2 linked regions of the Paludibaculum fermentans genome follow. The protein of the gene in region 2 interacts with the protein of the main gene of each other region in a pairwise test. Links are inferred from orthologs where the notes say so. Each region holds a gene or a part of one and is shown on either strand. Other genes may lie near its edges.

Evidence for each region. The genes of interacting proteins can lie anywhere in the genome.
Region 1: the proteins of priA (region 2) and IRI77_RS30770 interact in binary tests that used the Escherichia coli proteins (3 or more experiments, as listed by UniProt). The link is inferred for Paludibaculum fermentans from one-to-one orthologs.

The regions. Positions count from the first base shown.
Region 1 is NZ_CP063849.1:7,760,533-7,766,922, forward strand. The notes cover bases 863-3,787. They hold IRI77_RS30770 (single-stranded DNA-binding protein), read right to left. Parts: upstream 2,604-3,787; coding sequence 2,121-2,603; downstream 863-2,120. Other genes in these bases: IRI77_RS30765 (ABC transporter permease), read left to right, coding at 863-1,990; IRI77_RS30775 (acetyltransferase), read left to right, coding at 2,920-3,787. In the rest of the region: more of IRI77_RS30765, read left to right, coding at 1-862; more of IRI77_RS30775, read left to right, coding at 3,788-4,047; IRI77_RS30780 (class I SAM-dependent methyltransferase), read left to right, coding at 4,028-4,609; IRI77_RS30785 (alpha/beta hydrolase fold domain-containing protein), read left to right, coding at 4,635-6,390. UniProt on the Escherichia coli protein: Plays an important role in DNA replication, recombination and repair. Binds to ssDNA and to an array of partner proteins to recruit them to their sites of action during DNA metabolism. Acts as a sliding platform that migrates on DNA via reptation.
Region 2 is NZ_CP063849.1:8,572,439-8,580,205, forward strand. What follows is about bases 2,214-5,265. They hold priA (primosomal protein N'), read right to left. Parts: upstream 4,924-5,265; coding sequence 2,503-4,923; downstream 2,214-2,502. Other genes in these bases: IRI77_RS34045 (GNAT family N-acetyltransferase), read right to left, coding at 2,214-2,506; IRI77_RS34055 (hypothetical protein), read left to right, coding at 4,977-5,265. Also shown: IRI77_RS34030 (ATP-binding protein), read left to right, coding at 1-7; IRI77_RS34035 (glycoside hydrolase family 172 protein), read right to left, coding at 52-1,260; IRI77_RS34040 (DUF4260 domain-containing protein), read left to right, coding at 1,362-1,760; more of IRI77_RS34045, read right to left, coding at 1,736-2,213; more of IRI77_RS34055, read left to right, coding at 5,266-5,363; IRI77_RS34060 (hypothetical protein), read right to left, coding at 5,555-6,382; IRI77_RS34065 (bifunctional heptose 7-phosphate kinase/heptose 1-phosphate adenyltransferase), read right to left, coding at 6,463-7,443; IRI77_RS34070 (DNA polymerase Y family protein), read left to right, coding at 7,573-7,767.

The sequences.
Region 1 (6,390 bases), 810 kb from region 2 along the record:
GGAAGAGGAGCAGGGAGGATCCTGCCCGGTCCTGGTCAGCAGCCGATTCTGGCGGAATTGGCTGGGCGGCGATCCGGCGGTGATCGGCAAGTCTGTGTTTTCAGACGGGCAGCCTTGCCGTGTCGTGGGCGTCATGCCCGATGGATTCCTGCCGCCGGTCTCGGTCAGTGACCGCGTGGATGTCTGGATGCCGCTGCGGCTCGATGCCGCGCGCGCCACCAGCCGTACCGAACACTCCCTCATGGTCATCGCCCGTCTGGCGCCGGGCAGGACCCCCGGGGCGGCGCAGCAGGTGCTCGACGCCGAAGCCCGGCAAACCGCCGACGCCATCCCCGCCATGAAAGGCTGGGGCATTCAGCTACTCCCCCTCAAGGACCAGGTCTCCGGGAAACCCAACAAGGCGCTCTTCTCCCTGATGGGCGCGGTCGGGTTCCTGCTGCTCATTGCCTGCCTCAATGTGGCGACCCTGCTCACCGCCCGGGCCGCCGGACAGCGCCGTGAGATCGCCATCCGGGCCGCCCTGGGCGCCGGCCGCGCCCGGCTCATCGCTCACCTTTTGGCCCAATCGCTTCTGTTGGCTCTTCTCGGGGGCCTGGGCGGACTGTTGCTGGCCTACTGGAGCCTCGACGCCATGGTCGCTCTCGCTCACAACGTCCTGCCGCGGCTCAACGAAGCCCGCCTCGACTGGCGCGTCCTCGCCTTCAGCGCCGCGGTCTCCGTCGTCACCGGACTCCTCTTCGGCCTGGCCCCGGCTTTCACCCTGTCGCGCGCCAGCCTGCGCGAATCCATCAGCAGCCGCGGCCGCCGGATTCTCGGCAACGCCCAGATCGCCGCCGAGATCGCCCTCGCCTTCGTGCTGCTCATCGGAGCCGGACTGCTGCTCCGCAGCTTCCAGGCGATCCTGGCCGTAGACCTCGGTTTCCGCACAGAACATGTCCTCTCTGCGAACTTCGCCCTGCCGCCCTCGCACTATTCCAGTCCCAGGCAGTACGCCGGATTCCTCACCGATGTCCTGGAACGCGTCCGCGCGACGCCCGGCGTGCTGGCGGCGACGGTCACCAAAGGCATCCCCATGCGCGGCTCCGCCGGAGGCACGCTTGAGGTGTTTGGACGCACTGAGGAGCCCGGCGAGCGCCTCGACATTGCCATCCGCTGTTCGGATGCCGCCTACCTTTCGACCCTCGGCATCTCCCTGGCGCGCGGACGCAACTTCGCCCCCAACGACACGGAAGGCTCGGCGCCCGTGGTTCTCGTGAACGAGAAACTGTTCCGGCAACTCTTCCCTGGCGAGAATCCTCTTGGGAAGCAGATCCGCGCCGCCAGCAAAGACAACAGCCTGCCGTGGCTGACGATCGTCGGCATCGTGAAGGATACCCGCCACATCGGCCCGCTGCGGGAAGGCATGCTGGAGATGTACGTGCCTTATCAGCAGTTTCGCTCGACCACGATCCAGCCGGGAGCCCTGGTCGTCCGCACGGCCGGCAACCCGGAGCACCTGCTGCCCGCCCTCCAGCGCGCCGTCGCGTCGGTGGACAAGGATCAGCCGCTCGTCGCTGTCAGCCTGCTCGACGAGAATCTCGCCGAGTTCATCGCCCCGCAGCGCTTTGACACCACCCTGATGACCATCTTCGCCGTCATCGGGCTGGCCCTCGCCGCCAGCGGGATCTTCGGGGTGATGTCCTATCGGGTGGCGCAGCGCACCCGCGAGTTTGGAGTGCGGCTGGCGGTTGGCGCCAGCGGGCAGGATCTACTCAGGATGATTCTGGGGGAGGCCCTTGCCACCGCCGTGCTGGGTCTCGCCATCGGGTGGGCGGCCGCCTCGGCCTTGACCCGCTACCTCGCGTCCCTGCTGTTCGGGGTCAAGCCCAGCGATCCGCTCACCCTGATCGCCGTGGCCGCGGTCGCCCTGGCCGCGGTGGTCATGGCGGGCTACTGGCCGGCACGCCGCGCGTCGCGGCTCGATCCCATGGCCGCGCTCCGCACGGACTAGCCTCGGGGCCGCACGTATATCGAGCCAGGTCAAGTGCTTAGGGCGGGGCTGCCCATCGCAAAAGAAAAGATCCCGGGCGGGCGCATTACCCGCTCAGGATCTCTTCTGTGACTGTGCGCCGTGGCGCGGTTTAGAACGGAACGTCGTCGTCCGAGATGCCGCCGAAATCCGGCTCGCTGGCGGGTGCAGCCGCCGGAGCGGTGCGCGGCCTCGGCTGGGAAACCGGTCCGCGTTGCGCCGGAGCGTCGCTCCAGGAATCGCCGCCGCTGGGCCCTTCTCCACGGCCGCCCAGCAGGAAGATCTCTTCCGCCACGACTTCCGTCGAGTACTTCTTGACCCCGTCCTTATCCTCGTAGCTCCGCGTCTGCAGGCGGCCTTCCACGTAGATCTGTTTGCCCTTGGTCAGGTACTGTGCCAAGTTCTCCTGGCGCCACGCCACCACGTTATGCCAGTCGGTCTCGTCTTTCCATTCACCCGTCTGATTGTCTTTCACCCGGCGGTTCGTAGCCAGGGTGAAACGCGACATCGACACTCCACTCGTGGTGAAGCGGGTCTCCGCGTCCTTGCCCAGATGGCCAATCAGAATCACCTTATTTACACTGCGGCTAGCCATACTCACGCAGGGTACCACAACAAAACCGCCTAATCCGCTGTGGCGAAGAGAATTGAGCGGTTGAACTCTGAAGCCAAACGCGTCATCATTCGATCTATATCTTATGGTTCGCGGGACCTGCCGCCCGGGCGTGCCGGTGGTCTTTCGGGCTTAGAATCTAATAGGGGACGGCGGGGCCATGCGCATTACGCAAAGTGGCTGTCGAACACGGCTCGCCCTTGGGGCGATAGGAGTCTTTCTGTGGTTGCCTTCCGGTCTGCACGCGCAGGCAGTGATGAAGGGAGCCAACGGCGGACCAAGCCTGGTCGGCAGCGACATGGCGGTGCTGGAAGCACGCGAGACGCGCAAGGATCTCCCCTGCATCGTGACCCCCGCGAAACCGGTTCTCGGTTTCGACCTGAAGTTCCATTCAGGCTTCGATATCTCCGTTCCACTGAAGGAACTCTCCGGCTCGGAAAACCTGTTAACCATCCTCTTCCGTGTCACGTCCAACGAGAAGAAGGAAGAGCCCGTGTACTTCTCACAGAAGATTCGGGTGCCGTCCGTGGATGCGGACGCCAAAGGGGACGCTTACTTGCAGGGAACCTTCGACATCGGAGAAGGGAAATACCAGGTCGACTGGCTGATGCGCGACCGTTCGGAACGCGTGTGCGCCAGTTTCTGGGAGTCCGAGGCCGCTCTGCCGGTCAAGGACAAGGCCCTCTCCATGAGCATGGCCGCCAATGAGATAGCGGCCAGCGACAAGGAAGAGTTCCTCGATGAACCGCCTGTCGACCGCTCGGGCGCCGAAGCTCTTGTTTCGGTCAAGGTGCTGGTCAACTTTGCGCCCCAGAACTCTACCGCTTCCACGCTCCAGCCGGCCGATACCACTGCTCTGGTATCGATTTTGCGCAGCATCCAGCGCGATCCGCATATCGCCAAGTTTTCGATTGTCGCCTTCAATTTACAGGAACAGCGAGTGCTGTACCGTCAGGACTCGACCGATCACATCGACTTCCCTGCCATCGGCGAGGCGTTGAAAGGTCTGCAACTGGGCCGGGTCAACCTGGCGAAGCTGCAGCAAAAAAACAGCGAAACCGAGTTTCTGGGCGATCTCATCCGGACTGAGTTCAAGAATGAAGGGTCATCCCCGGATGCCCTGATTTTTGCTGGCCCCAAAGTGATGCTGGCCGAAAACGTCCCCGCCGACACCTTGAAAGTCGTGGATCCGGCTTACCCCGTGTTCTACATGAACTACAACCTGTATCCGCATCTGACGCCCTGGCGCGACAGCATCGGCCAGGCCATCAGGTATTTCAAGGGTACGGAATTCACCATCAGCCGTCCGCGCGACCTCTGGTTCGCGGTCACTGAAATGGTGGGGAAGATAGTAAAATTCAAAGCAGGGAAGAGTGCTCATACCGCGTCGTCGTCCAGGGGTCTCAATGAGGCAGCTTTACATTAAATCGTGGAAACGGGTTTGGCCCGTTGTCCTGGCCGCGTTGGCAGTGCAGTCGGCGTTCGCCCTGCAGTTGCCGCCTAAGGCCATGGAGCCCAAGAAGTTGGCTCCGTACGTCACTTCCCCCCAGCCCATCGTCGAAAAGATGCTGGAGCTCGCCCGGCTGAAGAACGGCGAGACCCTCTTCGACCTCGGCTGCGGGGATGGCCGCATTCTCTTCTCCGCCGCCCGCACCTTCGGAGCCAAGGCGGTCGGCGTCGAACTCTCGCCCACGCTCGTGAGAAAGGTCCAGCAGTCCGCTGATTCCCAGGGGCTGCAGGATCAGGTCAAAGTCATCGAGGGTGACATGATGAGCGTCGATGTGGCCTCCGCCAACGTCGTCTCGCTTTACCTCATGACCGATGCCAACGAACAACTGCGCCCCAAGCTCGAAAAGGAGCTCAGGCCCGGGTCCCGAGTCGTTTCCCTGGAGTTCAAAATCAAGGGCTGGAAGCCCTCGAAGGTGGAAAAAGTAGAGGTGCACCGCCACCCCTACACCATCTATCTGTACGACCTCCCACAGAAGTGACCGCCGCTCGCGCTATCCTCCATTCATGAGCTTTCGTTCCGCGCTGCTGCTCCTTCTCGTAGGAGGATTTTCCGGCAGCGCCCTCAGCGGCCAGGCCGCACTCAAGCCCGGCCGCAAGTACACCACGGTGGAGCGCCTCGCTCCTGAGCGTCTGGCTGCCGTCCACGCCGCCCGCACGCAATTCGCCGCGGCTCGCAAGCCCGGCCCGCCCGTCGGTGTCTATCAGGATTTCCCCGCCGTCCTCCACGTCCATGCCGAGGATGCGCCCCACACTCTTGGGAAGCGCGCCGAAGTGCTGGCTGCCGCGAAACAGACCGGCATCCGCGTCGTGATGTTCAGCGACCACAACGGACCCAAACCCGATACCTGGCGCGGCCTCCGCGACGGTGTCCTGTTCCTGGCCGGAGCTGAAAACGGCGGCAAGCACGAACTCGTCTATCCCACGCCCGCTCCCGGAGTCCGGTTCCACTCCCACCCCGAAGGCGAACTCACTGCCTCGCCCGACGGCTGGGACGGCATGGAGATCTACAACCGCCACGCCGACGCCGAGGACGACACCGACTTCATCGCCTACCTGAAAGCAGCCCTCGCCGTGCCCGCCAAGGTGCAGGAACTGTCCGCCCTCTTCCGCCAGTACCCCGACGAGGCCTTCGCCTCCGGCTGCGACTACTGGCCCGAGATCTTCGCCCGCTGGGACAGCATCAGCGCCACCCGCCCCTTCACCGGCATCGCCGCCAACGACGCCCACCAGAATCAAGTATTCGCGGGCGGCAAGCTCGTCCTCGATCCCTACCCCGTCGCCTTCCGCAACACGGTCACTCACATCCTGGCGAGGGAACTCTCCGAAGCGTCCGTGATCGACTCCCTACGCGCCGGCCGCGCCTACGTTTCGCACGACTGGCTCTGCGACCCCGCCGGCTTCTCCTTCACCGCCGCCAACAACCTGGGCCTCTTTGAGATGGGCGACACCGTCCCGCTCGCCAGCACCACCCGCCTCACCGCCCGCTCCCCCATTCCCGCCAACTGGAAGTTCTTCCAGGACGGGAAGGTGGTCTCCGAGCAGCAGGGCACTCAGGTATCATTCACCGTGCCCGGCCGCGGCTCCTACCGCGCCGAAGCCTGGCTGGAGGTCGACGGCGAACAGCGCCCCTGGATCTACACCAATGCGATCCGCGCCGATAAGCCCGACTCCACCAAGATCGGCCTGCCCGGCATGGCCCTCGATGCGGGTGTCATCGTTGAGAAGGACATCCAGTACACTACCGGAGCGCCCGAGGACGCCGCCAAGCTCCAACTCGACATCTATAAGAAGAGCGACCTGCCCGCCAATGCGCCCGTCCTCTTCTTTGTCCACGGCGGCGCCTGGAAATCCGGCGATCGCAAACAGTACCCCTTCTTCGGCAATCTCTTCGCCAAGGCCGGCTACGTCGTCGTCGTCCCCAGCTACCGCCTCTCGCCCAAATACAAGCACCCCACTCACATTGAGGACATTGCCGCCGCCTTCGCCTGGACCGTGAAAAACGTCGCAGCCCATGGTGGCGATCCCGCGAAGATCCTCGCGGCCGGCCACTCCGCCGGCGGCCACCTGGTGGCGCTGCTGGCGACCAACCCCAAATACCTGGCCCCCCACAATCTGGATGCGAAGAGCATCCTCGGCGTGCTCGCCCTCAGCGGTGTCTATGACGTCACCGGCCTGGAAGGCTCCGCCTCGTCCAACGCCTTCGTCGGTGATGCCGAACTTCTGAAAGGCGCTTCCCCGGTCAAACAGATCCAGGCCGGCC
Region 2 (7,767 bases):
CGCCTGAGTCGGCCCCACTTTGAAATCACCTCGCCAAGCGGGCGCGGGTGCTCACTTCGCCTCTGGCGGCGACGGAAGCGCGGCCGTACGCTGCGCCACGGGGGCCAGCGGCGGCAGACCATTCTCGGCGGCATTCAGATAGAACAGGGCCACGGCGCTGACGTCCTGGCGCTGGTACATGTTCACCCAACTGTCCGCTGGCGCCGGATCCGCGGCGAGGATATAGCCGTCAGGCTTATCCATCAAGGGGACGAGTTCGCCGCCCACATCGATGCTCACCGGCCGGATGGCCGCGCCGCGTTCGAGCAACTTCACCACATTCGCCTTGCTGTCGCCGCCCATCTGCTGGAGTGTAACGCGCAGGCCGGTGTGGAAGTAGACGGGATCGGGCACATGGTAACGGTAGAACGCATACTGCCGGGTTTCCTTGTCACCGACGGTGCTGCCCATGAAGCGGGTCTGGTAGAGCCCCTGGCCCCAGCCGGTGCCGATGTAGTCCTCCGTGCCGGTTCCGGCGATGGTGGGCTGGGCCGTGTCGCCATCCAGGAACATCTTGACCTCGCCCTCGCCCCACCAGCCGGTGAGATCGGGAGCGGCGATCACGCCGACATGTGTGCCGAGGAAGCGGCCCTCGCCCTTCACCTGCGGCAGGATTTCGAAGTCGTGGCCGAGCTGCGTGGGCTGCTCGCGGCGCCAGATGGCGTGGAAGTAGAGAGCCTCCGGATCGGGTTTCGCCGTGGCGAGGAAATCGACGTCGTAGAAGAGATGCTTCACCAGGTGGCCCGATTCGTTGGTGAGTGTAATGCGGGCGCCGGTGCGGAACGGCATGGGTATATAGCAGTTGAACGAGCGGCCCTCGGGGTTGACGAAGAACTCATTCTCCAATTTGACGGCGCGGCCATGGATGGCTCCGAAGAAGTCTCCGAAGGGGACCGAGACGGCCGGGGTCTTGGCGCCATCCCAGTACATTTCCAGCTTCAGGGTGCGCAGCGTGGCGGGATCGCGATCGGAGATGGTGATCCAGATGCGGCGGACGCTGCCGCTGCCCTGGACGTCGAGCAGGGTCTTGGTTTCTCCGGCGGCCAGCGGCTGAAACGGCCGGCCTTTGGCGCCCTTGTTCTCGAGGCCGGCCTGACCCTTGGCCGCTTTGGGGTTTTCGAAGGTAGCCCAGCGCGTCTGAGCGGCGGGCTGCCTGCGATAGAGTTCCTGGGCCTGGCTGGTGAACGACAGGACGATCATTACGGCAGCAAGGGGTTTCATGCGAACGCAAGTGTACCACTGCTGTTTTGCAGGCGGCCAAGCAGGCAGCGTGACGCCGAAGTCCTGAATCGTCCGCCGCTTCCGGATAATCCTACGAGACTGTGACCCCTCGACCACTCCTGCACCTGGAAGGCGCCGCCGTGTTTGCGTTCAGCCTCTTCGCCTATCACTCGAATCACGGCAGTTGGAGCCTGTTCGCGCTGCTCTTTCTGGCACCCGATCTCTCGATGCTCGGCTATCTGGCCAACGCCCGGACCGGAGCCTCTGCCTACAATGCGTTCCACACCTATGTGGGTCCCCTGCTGCTGCTTTTGTACTCCATTGGGGCCGGCCGGCCCATGCTCTTGCCGTTGGCATTCATCTGGCTCGCGCATCTCGGCTTTGACCGGATGCTGGGTTACGGGCTGAAGTATCCGACTCACTTCAAGGACACGCACCTGAGCCCGGACCGGCACACATTCAACACGACCGTACTTCAGGCTGTGGCGAAGACGGAGTAGCGGGTGGTGCGGCGGAAGCCGAGGCGGCGGTAGAGGTCGAGTCCGGCGGGGGAGGACTGCAGGACCAGTGGGCCGCGCACACCGCGCTGCCGCATGTCGGCGACGGCGTGGCGCATGACGGCTTCCCCCATGCCGCGTCCGCGCCAGGAGGGCAAGGTGGCTACCGAGTAGATGCCCAGGGCTCCGGCGGCCTCGATGACGGCGGTGCTGGTGACGGCATAGCCGTCGAAGTAGCCGAGCCAGATCTCCAGCGGCGCATGCCAGGGCTCGCCCGATTCATAGATCCGCTGCGAAATGGCGGTGGGAATGTGGAAGCACTGCGAGACGACGCGGGAGAAGTCGGAGCGGGTGGTGCGATCCTCTACTTTGCGGTACTCCAGTGGGGGCAGTTCGCGACGTGGAGCGGGCATCTCGTCCGTCTCCATGCCCGGCGATTCGGCGATGCAGATGAGGCCGGCGTTCTCGAAGGTCTTCAGGACGCGGCGGGCCGTGCGGGCGCCGAGAAAGTCCTCGCAAACCCAGAATGACCACTGGCGCTGCTTCGCGGCGTAGTGCGCCTCGGCGATGCGGATGCGGCGCTCCATCTCGCCTTCCAGATCGGAGACGGGATCCGTCAGCAGGGCGATGTTGAAGACGGAGTAAGTCACGGGAGAGGTGATGAGTTTCACGCCTCCGCGCATCTCCCACGGACCGTAGAAAGAGAGAGAGGCGGACAGGTTGCCCGCGTTGCGTTCCCAGCCTCTCATAGAAGACTCATCGGGTCGACATCCACCACCAGCGCCGTGGCCGGCCACTTGTCGTCCAGGGCGTGCTGGCGCAGGCACTTCAACAGCTCATTCAGTTTGGGACGCGAGATGGCTTTGATCAAGGTCTGATAGCGGAATTCGTTCTTGAGGCGCGGGACGGGCGCCTCGGCCGGGCCGAGCACCTTGATCCCCTCTTCCGGCATGCCCAGCAGGTTGGCGATCTGGCCGCTCATGCGCAGGGCGTCCTCCTGCTTCTCCGCGCGCACGACGATGTTGGCCATGGCGCAGAAGGGCGGGTAGCGCATGAGGCGGCGGAACTGCAGCTCCTTCTCATAGAACTTGCCGAAATCCTGTTCGGCGGCGCAGCGGATGGCGTAGTGATCCGGATTGATGGTCTGGATCAGGACCGTGCCGGGCAGCGAGTGGCGGCCGGCGCGGCCCGCGACCTGGGTGAGCAGTTGGAAGGCCCGTTCAGCGGAGCGGAAGTCGGGCATGGCCAGCCCGATATCGCCGGACACGACGCCCACGAGCGTGACGTTCGGGATGTCGTGGCCCTTGGCAATCATTTGCGTCCCGACGAGGATATCGTAATTGCCCTCCCGAAATCCGCCGAGGATTTGCTCATAACGATTTTTTCCGGTGACCGTATCGCGATCGAGGCGGGCAATGCGGGCGCGCGGCAGGTGGCGGTGGAGCTCGTCCTCGACCTTCTCACTGCCGCTGCCCAGAAAGTAGATGTGCTCGCTGCCGCAATGAGGGCAGACCTGCGGCACCCGCTGGGCGAAGTTGCAGTAGTGGCACAGCAGGCGGTTGTCGCGGCGATGGAAGGTGAGGGCGACGGCGCAGTTGACACACTGGACGCGTTCTCCGCACGAGCGGCAGGCGACCGAGGCCGAGAAGCCGCGCCGGTTCATCAGCAGCACCGTCTGCTCGCCGCTCTCGATCTTGGCGCCGATGGCTTCGATCAGTTTGCGGGAGAAGAGGCCGTTCTGGCGGGTCTCCAGGAACTCCTCGCGCATGTCGATGAGTTCGACCGTGGGCATGGGGCGGTCGCCGACGCGGACCGGCAGTTCCAGCAGGCGGCTCTTGCCGCGCTCGACGTTGTAGCGGCTCTCCAGGCTGGGCGTGGCGGAGCCGAGCACCACCACCGCCTTGGCTTCACGGGCGCGGACGATGGCGACGTCGCGGCCGTTGTAGCGCGGCGTCTCTTCCTGTTTGTAGCTCTGGTCGTGCTCTTCGTCGACGATAATCAGGCCCAGGTTGGCGACGGGGGCGAAGACGGCGGAACGGGTGCCGACCCCAACCTTGGCCAGGCCGCTGCGCAGGCGGCGCCACTGCTCGGCGCGTTCACTGTCGTTGAAGGCGGAGTGGAGGATGGCGACCTGGTCGCCGAAGCGCGAGTGGAACTGGCCCGCCATGGCGGGGGTGAGGGCAATTTCGGGGACCAGGAGGAGGGCTCCGCGGTCGAGCTGGAGGGCGGCCTCGATGGCGCTGAGGTAGACCTCGGTTTTGCCTGAGCCGGTGACGCCGCGCAGGAGGAACGTCTGGTAGTGGTGGGCGTCCAGCGCCTTGCGGATCTCGTCGTAGGCGGCCTGCTGCTCGGGGTTCAGGTCGTGGCGGGGCTTTGCCCAGGAGGTGTCGGCGGTGAGGGCCTCGGGCTTGAGAATCAACAGGTTGCGGCGAGCCATGGCGCGCGCAGCCTGGGAGGCGCCCTTGACCAGGAGCTCCAGTTCCTCCAGATTGTGGGTGCCGGGGTGGAGTTCGAGATAGGCGACGAGTTCGCGTTCCTGCTTGGTGAGTTTGACCTCGGCCGGGCGTCCCTGGAATTCGACACGCAGGCGGGCGGCGGGGGCGCGCATGGGGTCGCGTTCGGCCAGGTTCTGCTCGAGTTCGATCAGCCCTTTCTTCTCCAGGCTTTTCAGGAGCTTTTTGGCTCCGGGGAACTTGCGCTCGAGGGTGGTTTCCGAGAGGGCACGCTGTTCCAGCAGGCGCAAGAGGTCGACGGCGGTGTCGTTGCCGGGTTCGCCGATGAGGAGTTGCCGGATGACGGAGTGGCCTTTGTCGGTGAGGGCCCAGACGCGGGTGCGGCGGACCTCGCCGGTGAGCGGAGCCATGCTGCGCAGGACCTCGCCCAGGGGAGCGCAATAGTAGTCGGCTACCCACCGGCCGAGGGCCAGAAGTTTCTCTTCCAGAACGGGTTCCGCGTCGAGTAGGCGCAGGGCTTCCTTGGCGGTGACGGAGGGCGGATCGTTATGGGCGCGGAGGATCACGCCGGTGAGTTTGCGGGAGCCGAAGGGTACGATGATGCGGCACCCGGGCGCTACGCGATGGCGCAGCGTTTCGGGCAAACGATAGGTAAAAGGCCGATCGATAGGAACGGGCAGGCTGACGTCGATGTATTCAAAAAAGGTCGGCACGCAGTAACCTTTGGCACGGGCAACGGCTCTTTCATTGTTGCAGGAGCTGTTCCATGAAAACTTTCATCACTCTTTTTGTGTGTGTTCTGATGCTTGCGGGCGTTGCCCTGGCAGCCGCCATCGACGGCCAGTGGGTTTCCGAGCGCAAGATGAATCGTAATGGCGAAGAGATGACCATTACGCAAACGTTTGACCTGAAGTCCGACGGAGCCAAGCTGACGGGCAGCATCGCCATGAAGATGGGCGACAACGAGCCCCGTACCAGCGAAATCAAGGACGGCAAGATCGACGGCAACAAGTTCTCGTTCACCGTGGTGATGACCACGCCGAACGGTGAGATGAAGACGGCCTATGAGGGCACGGTCGAAGGCGACAGCCTGAAGGGCACCGCAGCGCGCGAAGGCGGCCAGGCTCGTCCGTTCGAAGCGAAGAAGAAGTAGTCCGGGCAGCGAAAGTTTCGCAAACAGAAGCGGCGCACCGGCCTGAGGGCTGGGGCGCCGCTTTTCTGCGTTGGAGGGGCGAGTTGGCCGCACCAATCCATGCCGGTTCTCCCGGTTCCGCCGTATTGCCCAGGGCGCATGAACCGGGGAAACAAACTGCCGCCGGATCCGCGGGGTGCTCCTGCCGCCCACTATCGTTTTCGCTCTATTGCTCGTTTCTCTGCGGCTGCTGGTGGCTTGGCGGTCACGGCCTGAGATTCGACAGGGTTCACCACGAGGCGCAGCAGGCGATCCTGCTCCGCATATGCTGGGATATAGACTGGCCGGAACGTCTTCTTCAGGACTCCCGATGCGTCGTAGGCAGTCACCCGATAGTATCGATCCCGGGTCGTAGCCGCCTTGTCGGGATCGAAGAGTCTGGGGATCCCTCTGCTCTCGTCGTCGAAGTTGGATGGTTTGTTCCCGAATGGGAAGATCTCATCCCAGGGACCGCTGGCGGAATTCGATCGATATATACGCAGCCTTCGAATGCCGGTCTGCGTGATCGCGACGATAACCGAGTTGATGTTTCCATCATTTGAGCCGTCGAGATCGTTGTCCGAATTTATCTCTGTTGTGACGGACACCCAGAACGGGGCGGCCTTGGAGTCGAGTGGCGAAAGCGGCGGCGGCAGTTCGACGTGGGCCTGGAAATAGTAGACGCCGATCTTGTCGATGGGGAGGGTCATTTGCAGCGTGTGGCTGCCGTCGTGCGCGGCAGCATCACCGTTCAGGCCATCGTCGTGCATGGCGCCGAGCGTGGAGAGGGTTTTGCCCGCTTCATCGGACAATCGAAGGACGACGGATCGAGGTGGTGACTCGGATTTGACCCGGGCCACGATTCTGGTGGATGCCCGGCCTGCGTTGCGAGGCGCGCTATCGGGGCTGATGGTAAGGTCCACACTCGCGGGCTGCCCTAAAAGGGAAACAGCCATCAAAAATATCGGTACGGAAAAGCGAGATAAAGCCACTGCGCGCATCGTAGATAAAATTGTCACGTGCGTCAATGGTACGAAGCGTATACTCCGTGGTTTCGTGGGGGGGCGGGGAAGAACCTGCGCTATTCCCCGTGGATTTCCCGCACACTCTCTTCCAATTCCCGCGGATTGACCGTGGCCGTGCCCAGTTTGCCGACCGCGACTCCGCTGGCGTGGTTGGCCAGTTCGGCGGCTTCCGCGGGCGAGGCTCCGGCGGCGAGGCCCAGTGTGAAGACGGCGATGGCGGTGTCTCCGGCTCCGGAGACGTCGAAGACTTCGCGGGCCCGGGTGGGGGTGTGATAGACCGCTTCGCCCTGATGGAGCAGCAGCATGCCCTGCTCGCCCATGGTGAGCAGGACCATCTCCGTACCCCAGCGCCGCAGCAGTTCAGTTCCTGCCGCCTCCGGCTCCGCTTCGTCTCCTAACCCCGACGCCGCGCGGGCCTCCTTCAGGTTCGGCTTCACGGCTGTGACGCCCTGCCACGGCAGCGGATTCTTCGGGCTGGGATCGACAGTGATGATCTTGCCCTTGGCAAGACGGCACAAGCCCTGGGCGACCTCGGGCGTGAGGAAGCCCTTGGCATAGTCGGAGAGCAGCAGGGCGTCGCAGCGGCTGAGGGCGTCTTCCAGGCGGGCGAGCAGGTCGCGGGCCTGGCGTTCGTCGGGCTTGAGGCGCGATTCGCGGTCGATGCGGACCACCTGCTGATGGCGGGCGACGACGCGTGTTTTGACGATGGTGCGGCGGTTCGGGTCTTCCAGGATGCAGGTGGAGTCGATGCCGGCGTCGCGCAGGAGGCCGGTGAGGCGTTCGCCTGCGGGATCGGCTCCGGTGAGTCCGGCGACGCTGACGCCCGGGGTGAACTCGCGTAGGTTGCGGGCGACGTTGGCGGCTCCGCCGGCGTAAAAGGACTCGCCGGTGACCTCGACGACGGGCACGGGCGCCTCGGGCGAGATGCGGGCGACATTGCCCCAGACGAACTCATCCAGCATCAGGTCCCCGGCGACCAGGACCCGGAGATCCGCGAAACGGCGGATCAATTCATTAGCGCGGCGGGCGTTCAACATCCAGATTCCAGTATCCTATGCAGGCAGAATCAGTATCCTATGCAGGCAGAATCCAGTTGCTCTGCAGGCGGTGCACACGGGCCTTGCGCGGGCCCTGGTTTAGTGTAAGAATTTACACTGAAAGCCAACATGCGCACCGTGGTCCATTGGGATGGCGACCGGTTCTTCGCCTCCATCGAGCAGGCTGCCGATAAGCGGCTGCGGAGCAGGCCTGTGGCCGTGGGCGGCGCGCGGCGCGGGGTGGTGCTGTCGGCGAGCGTGGAGGCCCGGCGGCTGGGCATTCGTCCCGGCTGGCCGATGGCGCGGGCGCGGCGGGCGGTGCCG